3 regions of the Ruegeria sp. AF8 genome follow, and region 1 is predicted to be linked to each of the others. Evidence: riboswitches for the same ligand, from Rfam matches in the RefSeq annotation. Region 1 holds a riboswitch; each other region holds the start of a gene.
The links. A riboswitch is a leader RNA that binds a small molecule or an ion and turns the genes downstream of it on or off. The one in region 1 is predicted to bind cobalamin.

Region 1 (5,155 bases):
TTCTGGCCGGGCTGCGCAAACACGCCGAAACCAAACCCGTACATGGGGAATGCGGCGGCTACATGGCCCTCGGTCAGGCGCTGATCGACAAGGACGGGATGCGGCACGAGATGGCGGGCCTGTTGGGTCTGGTGACATCGTACCAGAAACGCAAGTTCAACCTTGGCTATCGCAAGGCGGAACTGCTGACCCCGATGCCCGGTTTTACTGCGGGCGCGGCGCTGCGAGGGCACGAGTTCCACTATTCCTCGATTGTCGAACAACCCGACGCCCCGCTGGCGCGAGTGTTTGACGCCGAGGGCGCGGAGGGGCCGCAAACCGGTTCGGTGCGCGGCAACGTCACCGGCACCTTCTTTCATCTGATCGCGGAGGCCTCGGCATGAGCGGATTTGTCTCTTTCATCGGTTCCGGCCCCGGCGATCCGGAGCTTTTGACGCTCAAGGCAGTGGATCGTCTGGGCAAGGCCGACGCGGTGCTTTTTGATGATCTGAGCAGCGGCCCGATCTTGACCCATGCACGCGAAGACGCCGATCTGGTCGGTGTGGGCAAACGCGCGGGCCGCCCATCGCCCAAACAGGATCATGTCAGCCGCTTGCTGGTGGATTATGCCCGGACCGGACAGCGCGTGGTGCGGCTGAAATCGGGCGATGGTGGCCTGTTCGGACGGCTCGAGGAAGAACTGCTCGCCCTGCGCGACGCCGGGATCGAGTACGAGATCATCCCCGGCATCCCCTCGGCGGTTGCCGCGGCGGCGGCAGCGGGCATTCCGCTGACCCGGCGGCTGACCGCGCGGCGGGTGCAGTTCGTCACCGGACACGATGTCAGCGGCAAGCTGCCCCAGGATTTGAACCTGCCCGCGCTGGCCGATCCCGGCGCCACCAGCGTCGTTTTCATGGGCAAGCGCACCTTTCCGCTGCTGGTCGAGGCGCTGAACGCTCATGGCCTGCCATTGGACACCCCGGCGCTGATGGCGGAATCGGTCTCGACTCCCGAACAAACCCTGCACCGCTCGACGATAGGCGGGCTGGCCAACAAACTGTCGGCAGAAATCGGCACCGCCCCGGCCCTGATTCTGTATGGCCCATTGGCGGAGTTCGGGGATGTATGAACTGAACCTGATCGGCATCGGTACTGGCAACCCCTATCATGTCACCTTTCAAGGCGCACAGGCGATCCGGGCGGCGGATCTGATCCTCATTCCCCGCAAGGGCGAGAACAAGGCCGACCTCGCCGGACTGCGCGAAAAGATCATCACACAGATCACCAATACGCAGCCACGAATTGCCTATTTCGACATCCCCAAACGGCGCACCGATGAGGGATATCTGCGCGGCGTGGACGAATGGCACGACGCCATTGCCCTGCGCTGGCACGAGGCGATTGCCGCCCACCCCGATGCCCGCCATGTGGCGCTGCTGATCTGGGGCGATCCGTCACTGTATGACAGCTCGCTGCGAATCGCCTCACGGCTGAAACCGCAACCGGCCACGCGGGTGATTCCCGGCATCACCGCACTGCAGGCGCTGACGGCGGCGCATGCCATTCCGGTCAACGATATCGGCGCGCCCTACATTGTCACCACCGGCCGCCGCATCCGTGAAGAAGGCTGGCCGGACGGCGCCGGTAAGGTCGCGGTCATGCTGGATGGCGAATGCTCGTTCCAATGCCTCGAGATGAAGAATTTCGATATCTGGTGGGGCGCTTATGTCGGCATGAAGGAAGAGCTTCTGATCAGCGGCCCGCTGGCCGAAGTCGCGGACGAGATTCTGGAAACCCGCGCAACCGCGCGGGCCGATCACGGCTGGATCATGGACATCTATTTGCTGCGGAAGCGCGAAAATGAAAAAAATGGTCGCAATTGAGAATTGCGCCATCCGTTGCATAACGGCTAAATGAAAGAGTCTGGTCCTGCCGGAGCGTTCCGGTGCCAAGAGGGAATTTGGTGCGGCCACAGCTGTGGTCAAAGCCAAAGCCGCCCCCGCGACTGTAAGCGGTGAGCCTCTGTTCAACCAGCCACTCCCGGATTTGTCCGGGGGGAAGGCGAACAGAGGCGCTGACCCGCAAGCCAGGAGACCTGCCAGGCATGAAACGAAACACCGGCCGTCGGGTGCGGCGGCTCAGGAGGACTAAAATGACGACCAAAACGCTCAAGGCATCTGCTTCCGGTTCGGCCTTCCTTCCGGCTCTGTTTGCTGTTGTTCTGGGTCTGGGGATTATCACCCTGACCGGCCATGTACAGGCATCCGCCCTGCACGACGCCGCTCATGACGTGCGCCACGCAACTGGCTTTCCCTGCCACTGACCCATGTTCAGTCGCATTCTGACCAGCGCGTTGTTCGCTGGTGCTGCAGCAGGGCTGATTGCCGCCCTGCTGCAGCTTGTTTTTGTGCAGCCCGTCCTGCTTCATGCCGAACTCTACGAGTCCGGTGAACTGGTGCATTTCGGTGCCGACGCCGTTTCGGCACAACCGGAATTGCCCGGTTTCGATCTGATGCGCGATGGGCTGAGCATCATCTTCGCCATGCTGACCTATACGGGCTACGCCCTGGTCGTTGTGGCTCTGATGTCGGTTGCCGAACGCATGGGACACGAGGTCAACGCCCGAACCGGCATTTTGTGGGGGCTGGCGGGTTTCATCACCTTCCACTTTGCGCCGGGGCTGACCCTGGCTCCCGAAGTTCCGGGTGTGGCTTATACGGATATCACTGCCCGCCAAATTTGGTGGACGGGTACCGTTGCCGCCACCGGAGTCGCAATGTGGCTGATTGCGTTTGGCGGAAATGTCGTCAGCTACCTGATCGCCGCTGCGTTGCTGCTGGCGCCGCACCTGATTGGCGTAGCCGAGCCCGACAGTTTCACCGGCCCGGTCCCAACCGAACTGGGCGCCCTGTTTGCAGCCCGCGCATTTGGCGTCGGCATGGCGGCCTGGGTGCTTGTGGGGACATTCGCGGGATACTTCTGGCAAGCCGAAGGCAAACGCGCCGAAGCCAACGCGTAAGCGATTAATGAAACATCCCACCGGGCCATCGTGCCTGGCGGGAACATTCATGACAAAAGGAAACACATGTTCCGTTCTCTTGCTCTCTTCGGTATAGGTCTGATCTTTGGTGGCGGCGCCGGTTTCGTCACGGCGGCGGCTTATGGAGTCACGTTCGATGGTCACGACCATGGCGACCCCGCTCAACACGGCAGCGCCCAATCCCATGATCATGGCGCGGCCATCAACCTGCCTGCCGGTGCAGATGCCCCGGGCCTCGATGTGAAACTGATCAAAGATCCGATGGCCGGCTGGAACCTGCATGTCATGCCGAAAAACTTCCGCTTTTCGCCGGAAAACGCCTCGCTTGAGGATATTCCCGGCGAAGGCCATGCGCATGTCTATGTCAACGGCGTGAAGCTGGCCCGCCTCTATGGCGAGTGGATGCACATTGGCGAACTGCCCAAGGGCGAGGTCGAGGTCAAAGTGTCGCTCAACACCAACAGTCACAGCCAACTGACCGTGGAGGATGAGCCTGTAACCGCCTCGGTGACGGTTCAGGTCGACTGAAGCGCGGGCATCCGGGTCCGCAAACACAAGCGAAGTCGCCCGCAGGGCCGGGCGTCTTCGATCCAGCCCAGGGAACTGTCCAGATAGGTCCGGCAGGTTCCGGCAATATCGGCGGCATCCTGTGCGAGATCGAGACCGGAAAAGACATATGACGCCAACCCCTGCCCCTGCAAACCCACTGCGACCGGTTGCTCGCAGGCACTGAAACAGGCGTGCTCCGTCAGTTCGACCCGATCCGCAATCCCCGCCTTGTCCAGTGCAGCACTCACGGCTTGCCGCTCGGTCTCGCGGTCGCGTGTGCCCAGACAACTGGAACAGATCAGCAAACGGATGCGTTGTGCGGTCATGAGCGGGCCTTTTCCTGCGTCGGGCCGTTATTGCGGGTTTCGCCGTGTCGACGCAAGCACTGTATGGTTGACCGGACACGGGATTGTGACACCGGATATTTGCAAAATCTGCCATCACATGCCTGACAACGAACCGGAGCCGGAACGATGAAACGTCTGTGGACCGCCCTTAGCCTTGCCGCCTTGCCCGCATGGGCCGGTGATCTCGAACCCCGCGAAGGATGGCAGGTGCATCCGACGAACAAGACCTATGACGAGCTGGTCCAGGACACGGCGGTGGCAATCAAGGACAACGGACTGATCGTTGTGACGCAGGCCGGGCCGACCAAGGCGGCGGCGGCGCGCGGCATCACCATTCCGGGCAATCGCGTTATGGGCGCTTTCAACAACGACTATGCGGTCCGCGTTCTGGAAACTTCGACCGCGGCCATGATCGAAGCACCGATCCGTTTCTATGTGACCGAAAACGAGGACGGCAGTGCGACGCTGTCCTATAAGACACCCAGCCACGTCTTTGCGCCCTATCTGGATGAGGGCGGCGATGCGCTGACGGTCATCGCACAGGAACTGGACGAAAAGTTTCAATCCGTCGCGGAATCGGCGTCAAAATAGTCACACCGGCGTGAAGTCGCTTGCACCTTCCTGCGCACTCCGCAATCTGCCAGTCGTGAATGAACGGAGCGTTCGAGATGCAGGAAACCATGCCCCGCGCGGCGGATCTTTTGGCGAAACGGCTGTATGAGGCGGGCTGTCGTCACGCTTTCGGCATGCCGGGCGGCGAGGTTCTGACTCTGGTCGACGCCCTGGAACAGGCTGGTATCCGGTTCCATCTGGCCAAGCACGAAAATGCCGCCGGTTTCATGGCCGAAGGGGTTCATCACCGTGACGGCGCGCCTGCAATTCTGGTGGCCACGCTCGGCCCCGGCGCCATGAACGGCATCAACGTGGTCGCCAATGCGTTTCAGGATCGGGTTTCGATGATCGTGCTGACCGGCTGCGTCGACGCGGATGAGGCGCTGACCTATACCCATCAGGTGATGGACCACGGCCAAGTCTATCGCTCGATCACCAAGGGAACTTTCATGCTGACCCCGGACGGGGCCGATATCGTCGCCGACAAGGCGGTGTCGCTTGCAACGCAGGCCCGCCCCGGGCCGGTGCATATCGACGTGCCGATTTCGGTGGCCGACGCCCGCGTTACGGTCCCCAAATTGCGGCGGCGGGCCCCGGCCGCGCCGGTCCTGCCCCGGGGAACCTGCCT
Region 2 (5,155 bases), on a different contig from region 1:
TCGGGCGGGTCGATCAGTCGATGCACAGCTATTTTTCCTTTTGCGCCGCAGACCGTGGCCTTGCACTGGTTGCAGCCGCGCAAATGGCGGCATTACGCCCGTTTCTGACTGGATTGCCCGAGGCGGCGCTGCCGATGCTGTCCGCCGTATCGCCGGCGAAATTCGGAGGCCGGGCCGGCCCAGGCAACTATACAGAGGTGCCGGCAGGCGCTGTGTCCATGCGCCATATTGCGGATCTGTGCGTTTTTCCCAACGAATTGCGCGCGGCTGTCGTGACCGGAGCGCAATTGCGGGAATGGCTGGAAATGTCGGCCTGCCTGTTCAATCAGGTTCCGGACGGAAGCCGGGATATCGATCTGATCGACCCGTCCCGCGCAGGCCACAATTTCGATGTCATTCATGGCGTTGAATACATGATCGATCTGACTTCACCACCTCGATTCCGCCCGGACGGCGGCCTGACGGACCTGACTCACCGGCGCATTCGTGACCTTGTCTGGAACGGCAGCCCCGTCGGTGACCGCCAGAGATTTGTCGTGGCCCTCAACAACTACCGGTTCAATGGCGGCGGTCATTTCTCTGCCCTGAGCGATGCGCGCGGCATCGACATCCCGCCTCTGCGCATTCAGCGCATCTTGAAGGATTATGTCGAGGGGCGCCTTCCAATCGACCCATTGCAGGCGACGGCGCACCCCTGGCGGTTCGCGGAGATGAACGAAACCTCGGTGATTCTGAAAACAGGCCCGGATGCCCTGCGCTATCTTGAAGAGCTTTCAGGCTTTGAACCGGTTCGGCTGGGCGTCGATCCGGGCGGATTCCTGTGCCTGCGCCTGTCCCTGTGACGGGTTGTCTTTGCCCGGCATCTCACCTATATCATCCGGCGAGAGGTTGGCGCGGGCGAGCGCCTCGCCAACCTGGTCAGGTCCGGAAGGAAGCAGCCACAACGAGTCCCGCTTGGGTCGATGTCCAACCTCTCACTATCCGAAAATCACCTGCAAACCGGTTCGGCCTAACCCGAGATGAGCGCGGGCCAGACTGCGGCATTTCTGCGTGCGAACGCCCCCAGATGCCCGACGTTCGTCAATCCGAATTCCTGCGGGGTCAATATGCGCCGGCGTGACCTGTTCCCGTAGACCTCCGCCAGTCGCCATACGCATTTCGGCGGGATCACGTGATCGTCGGAAAATGCGATTAAATCGACCGAGGCGCCACTTCTTTCCCAGTCCGGTCTCGGCAGCGTCTTTCCGGTTTCGGGCAGGTAACTATGCGCGGACGTGCACCACTTTCGCCATTGCCAATACACCTGCGGAGGCAGATCGGAGCCAAAGCCCGTCAGACGTCCCGGCAGATAACCCAAACTCTTGACGAGCAGAGGAACGTGTCCGAACCAGAACAGTCGGGCGAGCGCCTGATACGGCCAGGGATGATCGCGGTGCTGAACCAGCCCAGAACAGACACAGATCATCCGGTCGATCTGTTCAATTCCCGGCTGCAACGGGCCCAGCATCCCGCCAACCGAATGCCCGATGACCCACAGTTTCGCATCCGGAAACCGTTGCCGCATTTCGGCCGTGGCCGCCGGCATGTCGACCAGCGCCCAATCGGCCATCGACGTCGTGGATTTTTTCAGGCGGCCAACCTTGGAATTGCCGAAATCCCGATAGTCGTAAGTCAGGCAGGCCATGCCGTGTTCTCCGGCCAGCCATCTGGCGAAATGCCGGTAATAGTCTTTTGGAACGCCTGTCGCGCCGTTGATCACAACGGCAACCGAAGGCGCCTCTGTCGTGCGATAGAGGCGGGCGGCCAGCATGCGCGTTCCCGAGCGGAACTGAAATTCCTCGACCAGTACCGCATCCTGAGCATCCAACATAGCGCCATTCCTCGATGATCTAGACCAATCGGTCTACACATCCCCCTCTGGACCAATCGGTCCAATGATGTCAATAATCCCCGCAAATGACCGTACGTCCCTTGCCGACAAAAGAACGTCTGATACGCGCCGCCGCCAACCTGTTCCAGCGGTCGGGTTATCACGGTGTCGGCCTGTCCGAGGTTCTGATGGCGGCTGATGCGCCAAAGGGTTCACTTTACCACCATTTCCCGAATGGAAAGGCCGACCTGGCGCTTGCGGCGGCGACATGGGCGTCTGACGCGATGCTCGGGCTTATCGCCGATTCTTTTGAACCGGCGGAAAGTTTCGAGTCCGGCGCCGAAACCCTGTGCCACAAAATCGCGAAACTTTTTGACAAATCGGGGCAGTGGAACACCTGTCCCATCTCGGCCACCCTGTTCGAAGGGCCCGACAATACAAGGTTCCGCAACCACGCTTATCATCTGTACGAAGGCTGGATTTCCGAAGTTGCGCATCACGCAAAGCGGCTTGGCGTGGCAGAGCCCGGCGTTGCGGCAGATACGCTTTTCGTTTTGCTTCAGGGCGGATGGCAACTGGCGCGGGCAAGGCAGTCATCGGATATCCTGCGTGCCTTGCCGGGCCGACTGCACCCGTCGCCGGGCTCCCCGCGCAAAGATCCCCGGCGCGACGCAGCAAGGGCGCTTGCGAAATGGAAATCTCCTTGACCCGGTCCCGCCCGCCCGCTAGCGATTGAGCGATGGTTTCCGGTCGTGAGCACGGCCGGGATGAAAAGGGAACACGGTGCGGTTCAATTTCGAACCCAAGCCGCGACTGCCCCCGCAACTGTAGGCGGAGAGCACAGCCGAAACACCACTGGCCCATGGGCCGGGAAGGTCGGCCAAGCGACAACCCGCAAGTCAGGAGACCTGCCATCGGAACTGAAACTCGAATTCGGGCGGGGTGTCCGGGCTGGGTTTGACGGCAGCCCGCTGTCTATCCCGTCCATCGCCCTCGTCCACGGCGCGGAGGGCGCAATATGATCTGGAAAACCGACAACCACCTGTTCACGGCAACCCTGTGTCAGAAAACCGGGGAACCCTGCCCCGCATTGGCGCAGATGGCGACAAAGCTGACGCAGGCGATATCGGCGTCAAAATCCGTCACCGAAGACACCTTCGAAATCGACGGAAAATGCGAACTTGGACATTGCGCCGCCGGGTGCGACGCCAGTTTTCGCGCCGATCACACCCGCATCCGAATTTTCTGCGGTGTCGATGCTGACGCCGATGTCGAGCGGCTGAACCGGATCGCGGATGCGCTTTTGAACCCGACTGCGACCGCCTTTCCTTCGGGTTGGGTCAAAACGATGCCCTGCGCGCTTTTGGAGGCGCTTCCCGTCCAACGCAGAACGTCAGAGGCGCCGCACCACGCAGCTTTGTAACCGGATAGCCAAGGCCGCAGTTGGAACCGCAAGCCGGCCTCAGGGCCGGTGCGACACCCTTTGCCCTTTCAGCGCCCAATCCATTTGTGGCTCGGTTTCCACCGCGCAGGGGCGAATTGCGCGCAAGCGCGTCAGCGCATCTGCCGGCTTTTCGCCACATTCCACCATCAGTCTCAGCGCCGCCATCCCTGATCGCCCGCAGCCGCCACGGCAATGGATTAGCACCCGTCCGCCACCAGCCAGAGCCTGTCGGGCCGACGCGCTGGCCACAGCCCATTTCTCCTCGATGCTGCGGGACGGTATCCCGAAATCCTCGACCGGCAGATGCGACCACCGGCAGGCCCGGCCCTGAATGTCCAATCCGAAATGACGCGCCCCATCCTGAATCATCTCGACTTCGGTTGTCATCGAGATCGCAAGGCCCGGTTTCCAGTCGGCAATCGTATCAAGATCGTCAACATAGGTTCCGCCCCGGCCCGGCATCTGGCAAATTGCCAGAGTTCCCCCGCCCACCTGCAGGCCATAGATCACCAGTTGCGACACGATCAGTTCCCCCCCCACAACCAGCGCACTCAGATCCGGAATTCCCAATCGATACTCAGGTGTTTTACCCCGGCTTGTCTGCAATCCAAACCAAAATCGATGCGGCCGCTGTGGACGTGGGCATCGCGGCGCACTACGCTGCGTTTTCAAGACGAATCCGGCAGAGCAGACATGACCGACACCGCACCCGCCCCCTATCAGGTCCTTGCCCGCAAATATCGCCCTGAAACCTTTGCCGATCTGGTCGGTCAGGATGCGATGGTGCGCACGCTGAAAAACGCGTTCGAAGCGGACCGGATCGCGCAGGCATTCATCATGACCGGTATCCGGGGGACAGGAAAAACCACGACCGCGCGGATCATCGCCAAAGGCATGAATTGCATCGGTTCGGATGGAAATGGCGGGCCGACCACCGACCCTTGCGGCAAGTGCGAACATTGCGTCGCCATCATGGAAGGCCGCCATGTCGATGTGATGGAAATGGATGCCGCCAGCCGCACCGGTGTGAACGATATCCGCGAGATCATCGACAGCGTCCGCTACCGCGCCGCCAGCGCGCGCTACAAGATTTACATCATCGACGAGGTTCACATGCTGTCGACCAGCGCCTTCAACGCGCTGCTCAAGACGCTGGAAGAACCGCCCGAACATGTAAAGTTCATCTTCGCCACCACCGAGATTCGCAAGGTCCCGGTCACCGTTCTGTCCCGCTGTCAGCGGTTCGATCTGCGTCGGATCGAACCGGAAGTGATGATCGGGCTGCTACGCCGGATTGCCACTTCCGAAGGCGCGGAAATCGCCGAAGACGCCCTGGCGCTGATCACCCGCGCGGCGGAAGGTTCGGCGCGGGATGCGACCTCGCTTCTGGATCAGGCAATATCGCACGGCGCGGGAGAAACCACTGCCGATCAGGTTCGTGCGATGCTGGGTCTGGCGGATCGCGGCCGGGTTCTGGACCTGATGGACATGATCCTGCGCGGCGACGCGGGCGCGGCTTTGACCGAGCTTGGTGCGCAATATGCCGAGGGTGCCGATCCGCTGGCGGTGTTGCGGGACCTGGCGGAAATCACCCATTGGGTTTCAGTGGTGAAGATCACGCCCGATGCCGCCGAAGACCCGACCGTCTCCCCAGACGAGCGCGCGCGGGGAATGCAGATGGCCGAGGCGCTGCCCATGCGCGTCCTGACCCGGATGTGGCAGATGCTGCTGAAGGCGCTGGAGGAAGTTTCGGCTGCGCCAAACGCGATGATGGCCGCCGAAATGGCAGTAATCCGGCTGACCCATGTCTCGGATTTGCCAAGCCCGGAAGAATTGATCAA
Region 3 (5,155 bases), on a different contig from region 1:
TTGCTGCGCCCGGGCGCCCTGGCCTTTTGCCAGCCATAGATATCGAAATGCATATAGGCGCTGTTGCTCACGAAGCGGCGCAGGAACAGCGCCGCCGTGATCGACCCGGCAAAACCGTCCGACGGCGCATTGTCAAGATCGGCGATGCCCGGCTCGATCATCTCTTCATAAGGTTCGTGAAACGGCATCCGCCAGACCGGGTCGGCCACCCTTGATGCCGCCTGCACCAGAACCTGCGCCGCCGCGTCGTCATCGGTATAGAACGGGGCCAGATCGGCCCCCACCGCCACGCGCGCCGCGCCGGTCAACGTCGCCATCGAGATCACCAGATCCGGCTTGTCCTCGTCCGCCAGGGCAAGCGCATCGGCCAGCACCAGCCGCCCTTCGGCGTCGGTGTTGTTGATCTCGACCGTCAGCCCCTTGCGCGAGGTCAGGATATCGCCGGGCCGAAACGCGTTTCCGGCCACCGAGTTTTCCACCGCCGGGATCAGAACCCGCAATCTTATCGGTAACTGCAGCGCCATGATCATCCGCGCCAGCCCCAGCACATTCGCGGCCCCGCCCATGTCTTTTTTCATCAGCGCCATGGCCGCGGCGGGTTTCAGATCCAGCCCGCCGGTATCGAAACAAACTCCCTTGCCGACCAGCGTCAGGCCCGGCCCGCTGTTGCCCCAGTTCATCTCGATCAGCCTTGGTGCTTGCCGGGCGGCGCGCCCGACGGCGTGGATCATCGGCAAATTCCGTGCCAGCAGGTCGTCACCTGTCACGGTCTCGCAGCTGGCGCCGAACTCGCCGGCCAGCGCCTCGACTGCCGTCTGCAGATGTTCCGGCCCCATATCCGATGCCGGTGTGTTGATCAGATCGCGGATCAGGGTTTCGGCATTCGCGATCGCCTCAATCCGGCGGGCGTCGATACCGTCGGGCGCGACCAGCAGGGCCCCGGCCGGAGATTGCGACTTATAACGGTCAAAGGCATATCCGGTCAGCAGCCATCCCAGCGCCTCGTTGGCCGCCTCCTCTTTCTTGAGGCCCGATACGATGCGATAGTCGCCCTTGGGCAGTTTTTCTGCGGCGGCGGCCAGCGGGAAACGCTTGCGCGCCCGCTTGGCCGCGTCGCCGTATCCGGCCAGCACGAACCGGACCGCGCCCTCGCCGCCCGGAACCAGAAGCGTCTGCCCCAACGCCCCGGTGAAGCCGTTGGATGCGACCCATCTGCGGATCTCGGTGTCCTGCGCCTCCAGCCAGGTGTCCAGCTCGGACTGTGCGATCACATGCAGGTGCAGGGCATCGTCGGAAGGCGGGGCAAAGGACAGGGTCATGAGCGGCTCGCATCGTTGAATCGTGGCCCAGACTACTCCGCGCCGATCCACCTGCAAGCCATTTCAGACGGAAAGGTTCCGTTGATCCCAAACCGCGGTCAATGACCGCTCTCCAACCCGGATGAGCCGGAACAGCGTGGCGCTGGCGGCGACCTGATCGTCCGCATCCACCGCTTCGGTGACATCGCCGGCGACCCGGACCAGCGCGGTCATGCCGACCTGTTCGGCAATTGCCACCAATGAACGCGCGGCCCTGCGCAGACCCGGCCAGTCACGCTGCCGCCACATCCGTTCACAACCCGACAGACGCAGGGCCAGCTCCTCGATGGCCCGGCACAGCACGTCCTCGGCACCCGAGTCGCCCAGTTGATCATAAAGATTGCCCAGAGGGTCTGGATCCAGACGCACGGACTCCCTCTGAACGAGTGTGATCACTTTTTCCACCACGTTCACCCCAATCATTTCGCACCCCCACGGCACGACGGCATCCTGAGGCCACAGTAGTTCGCAAATGGTTTCCGGGGAGGCAGATAATGTCTCGAATTTTGTTTCAATTCGGATTAGATCACCCTGCAGCACGGAAATCTTCGGGGATCAAAGGAATGGAATTCGCTAAACCTCTGCCAAATTACCTGACCAAGCGCTACCACGGCTGGAAGGCCACCACCTATGCCGAGAACGAGGCCTGGTACCGCACGCTGGCCAGCGAAGGCCAGCATCCGCGCGCCATGGTGATTTCCTGTTGCGACAGCCGGGTGCATGTCACTTCGATCTTCGGGGCCGATCAGGGCGAATTCTTCATCCACCGCAACATCGCCAACCTGGTGCCGCCCTATGCGCCGGATGGCGACCATCACGGTACCAGTGCGGCGATCGAATATGCGGTCACCGCGCTCAAGGTGGCGCACCTGATCGTGCTGGGGCATTCGCAATGCGGCGGCGTTCAGGGCTGCATCGACATGTGCAAGGGGCAGGCCCCACAGCTTGAGGCCAAGGAAAGCTTTGTCGGCCGCTGGATGGATATCCTGAAACCGAAATACGATCTGGTGGCGGATCTCAAGGACAGCACCGAACAGGCCCGGCAGTTCGAAAAGCAGGCGGTGGTGGCGTCGCTGGAAAATCTGATGACCTTCCCGTTCGTGGCCTCTGCCGTCCAGGAGAAAAGCCTTAGCATTCACGGCCTGTGGACCGATATCGGCGCGGGTGGGCTGCAGTGCTACGATCCTGCGGCAGGCAAGTTCGTACCTGTCTGAGATATCAGGGAACGAAGTTTTCCGGGCACCGTACACCGGTGCCCGAACATGCCTTTGCGGTCAGTCCAGCCGTTGTGACAAAAATGTCCCGTCCGCAATCGACGCCTGATCTGCGCACAGGCGTTCGGTCAGCCCCGCATCGGTGCCGGTCTGCCCCCATTGATCATGGTGTACATGGTTCGCGACGGCGAGGCGCGGACGCCAGCCGGCCTTTTCCAACTCAGGCCTGTCGTGAAATCCTCGAACAAGCCCGACGCAAAGATACGCGACAGGTATGACATCCGTGGGCAGGTTCAGGAGTTCTTTCAGCGCGTCATTGTCAAGAATTGAAACCCAGCCGACGCCCAGCCCCTCGGCCCGCGCCGCAAGCCAGAAGTTCTGCACGGCACAGACCGACGAGAACATGTCCATCATCGGAATATGGGTGCGGCCGATCACCACCGGCCCGGCACGGCTGCGGTCGCAAGTGATGCAGATGTTGAACGGCGCCTCAAGGATACCTTCGAGTTTCAGCTTTCGGTAAGTATCGCGCTGCTCGCCCGAGAACATCAGCGCCGCCTCGGCATGGGCCTCGGCAAAAAGGTCATGCACCTGCTTTCGGGTGCCGCGGTCGCGCAGGATCAGGAAATCCCAGGGCTGCATGTAACCCACAGACGGCGCATGATGCGCCGCCAACAGGACACGACTCAGCCGGTCCTCGGGTATTGGGTCAGGCAGGAAATCACCTCGGGTGTCGCGGCGGGTCAGGATAGTACGATAAACCGCTTCGCGGCTCGCCTTGTTAAAGGCATCGGGCGCCAGCAGCGCCGGTTCTGGAATGGTGGCCATCGGAGTCCCCTTGGATGGTCCCGCGCCGCCCGCCGTCCACGCGGACCGCGCCATCCCTCTCGGCCGGTCTTCTGACTCGGGATCATCCCGTGCGAACCCCTTCCCGGCCAAGGCCAGTGGTTCATGTCCGCACAGTCCCCCTTACAGCGTTGGGCACGTCGCGGGTTTGCACCGCGTTCCCGATTCTCCCGACAGGCGGGCACCGAAAGGTGGGCGGACACTAGACACCCATGCAGGGCAGTCAACGAAAAAGAGGCGCGTTTTCCCTGGCCTTGCGTACGCCGCTTGACAGGCTCCTCCAGTTTGGACGGTTCGATCCGCTTCAGTCGAGGCAAGAACTTGTGCGCCATTGTGGCGCGCGTTAGCATTTCTTCCTGTGATTGTTTAAGAGGGATTTGTTATGGCTCGTCATAGTTATGGCCATGCCGTTGAAGGCACGCGTGTTTCGGACGCGAACGTCGAAAGAACAAGGCAAAACAGAGGTCGGACCAAGCCGGGGATAACCGCAACCTATAGGATCGTTTCAGGTGCAATTTGTGTTGTCACAGGGTTCGCCATGCGGTTGGCGGCGAAAACAATAAACGATCCCAGCTTTACCCCGGAAACAGCATCGAATTTCCTGCCCGCGCTGCTGTTCGCGTTTCTGTATCACGTCGTCGTATTCGGCGGCATGTTCATAGCGATTATTTTCTACAAAAGGTACCCGAGGTTCGCCTGGATCATCTTTGCAAACTTCTTTGGCTATACGTGGGCCAGCATATCGATTCGAAGCGGTGGGTTTTTCGGGCTGTAAACAATAGCAAAGAAGGCGACACATTGTATCGCCTTCTGCAATTCCACATCCAACCGGTTTCAACCCTTTTTCAGTACTTCCCGGCCCAGAAGCTCGGCGATCTGCACCGCGTTCAGGGCCGCGCCCTTGCGCAGGTTGTCGCTGACGCACCACAGGTTCAGGCCGTTCTCGATGGTCGAATCCTGACGGATGCGGCTGATGAAGGTAGCGAAATCGCCGACGCATTCCACCGGCGTGACGTAGCCACCGGCCTCGCGCTTGTCGATCACCATGATGCCCGGCGCCTCGCGCAGGATGTCGCGGGCCTCGTCCTCGTCCAGAAACTCTTCGAACTCGATGTTCACGGCCTCGGAATGGCCGACGAACACCGGCACCCGCACACAGGTCGCGGTGACCTTGATCTTGGGGTCCACGATCTTCTTGGTCTCGGCCACCATCTTCCACTCTTCCTTGGTCGAACCGTCTTCCATGAAGACGTCGATATGCGGAATGACGTTGAAGGCGATCTGCTTCTGGAACTTCTTCGGCTCAACTTCGTTGATCGGGTTGTAGACGGCCTTGGTCTGATCCCACAGCTCGTCCATCCCCTCTTTGCCGGCACCGGAAACCGACTGATAGGTCGAAACCACGACGCGCTTGATCCTGGCGCGGTCATGCAGCGGCTTCAGCGCGACAACCATCTGCGCGGTCGAGCAGTTGGGGTTGGCGATGATGTTCTTGTTCTTGTAGTCGTGGATCGCCTGCGGGTTCACTTCCGGCACGATCAGCGGGATTTTGGGGTCATAGCGATAGAGCGACGAATTGTCGATCACCACACAGCCCGCCGCCGCCGCCTTGGGTGCGTAATCCTTGGTCGCGGCCGAGCCCACGGCGAACAGCGCCATGTCCCAGCCGGTAAAGTCAAAGGTGGCCAGATCCTGGGTGGTGAGTGTCTTGTCGCCAAAGCTGACTTCGGTGCCCAG

Region 2: linked by a shared signal. The riboswitch ahead of ACR0AO_RS08635 (hypothetical protein) and the one ahead of ACR0AO_RS18670 (CbtB domain-containing protein) in region 1 are both predicted to bind cobalamin.
Region 3: linked by a shared signal. The riboswitch ahead of bluB (5,6-dimethylbenzimidazole synthase) and the one ahead of ACR0AO_RS18670 (CbtB domain-containing protein) in region 1 are both predicted to bind cobalamin.

What each region holds. Positions count from the first base shown of each region.
Region 1 covers NZ_JBQFYW010000014.1:51,661-56,815, forward strand. Annotated here, with positions in the region: gene ACR0AO_RS18655 (cobyrinic acid a,c-diamide synthase CobB) at 1-383, shown strand, start outside; gene cobA (uroporphyrinogen-III C-methyltransferase) at 380-1,108, shown strand; gene cobF (precorrin-6A synthase (deacetylating)) at 1,101-1,862, shown strand; cobalamin riboswitch at 1,887-2,096, shown strand; gene ACR0AO_RS18670 (CbtB domain-containing protein) at 2,132-2,302, shown strand; gene ACR0AO_RS18675 (CbtA family protein) at 2,306-2,998, shown strand; gene ACR0AO_RS18680 (hypothetical protein) at 3,065-3,547, shown strand; gene ACR0AO_RS18685 (DUF1636 family protein) at 3,535-3,894, opposite strand; gene ACR0AO_RS18690 (DUF302 domain-containing protein) at 4,042-4,506, shown strand; gene ACR0AO_RS18695 (thiamine pyrophosphate-binding protein) at 4,584-5,155, shown strand, end outside.
Region 2 covers NZ_JBQFYW010000003.1:280,231-285,385, reverse strand. Annotated here, with positions in the region: gene ACR0AO_RS08655 (bifunctional 2',3'-cyclic-nucleotide 2'-phosphodiesterase/3'-nucleotidase) at 1-842, shown strand, start outside; RNA gene ffs (signal recognition particle sRNA small type) at 882-980, shown strand; gene ACR0AO_RS08645 (alpha/beta hydrolase family protein) at 1,010-1,870, opposite strand; gene ACR0AO_RS08640 (TetR/AcrR family transcriptional regulator) at 1,957-2,577, shown strand; cobalamin riboswitch at 2,594-2,800, shown strand; gene ACR0AO_RS08635 (hypothetical protein) at 2,889-3,293, shown strand; gene ACR0AO_RS08630 (protein-tyrosine phosphatase family protein) at 3,333-3,776, opposite strand; gene ACR0AO_RS08625 (DNA polymerase III subunit gamma/tau) at 4,008-5,155, shown strand, end outside.
Region 3 covers NZ_JBQFYW010000004.1:263,612-268,766, forward strand. Annotated here, with positions in the region: gene ACR0AO_RS10165 (leucyl aminopeptidase family protein) at 1-1,319, opposite strand, end outside; gene ACR0AO_RS10170 (hypothetical protein) at 1,383-1,772, opposite strand; gene ACR0AO_RS10175 (carbonic anhydrase) at 1,922-2,572, shown strand; gene bluB (5,6-dimethylbenzimidazole synthase) at 2,633-3,400, opposite strand; cobalamin riboswitch at 3,445-3,622, opposite strand; gene ACR0AO_RS10185 (hypothetical protein) at 3,801-4,193, shown strand; gene ACR0AO_RS10190 (aspartate-semialdehyde dehydrogenase) at 4,253-5,155, opposite strand, start outside.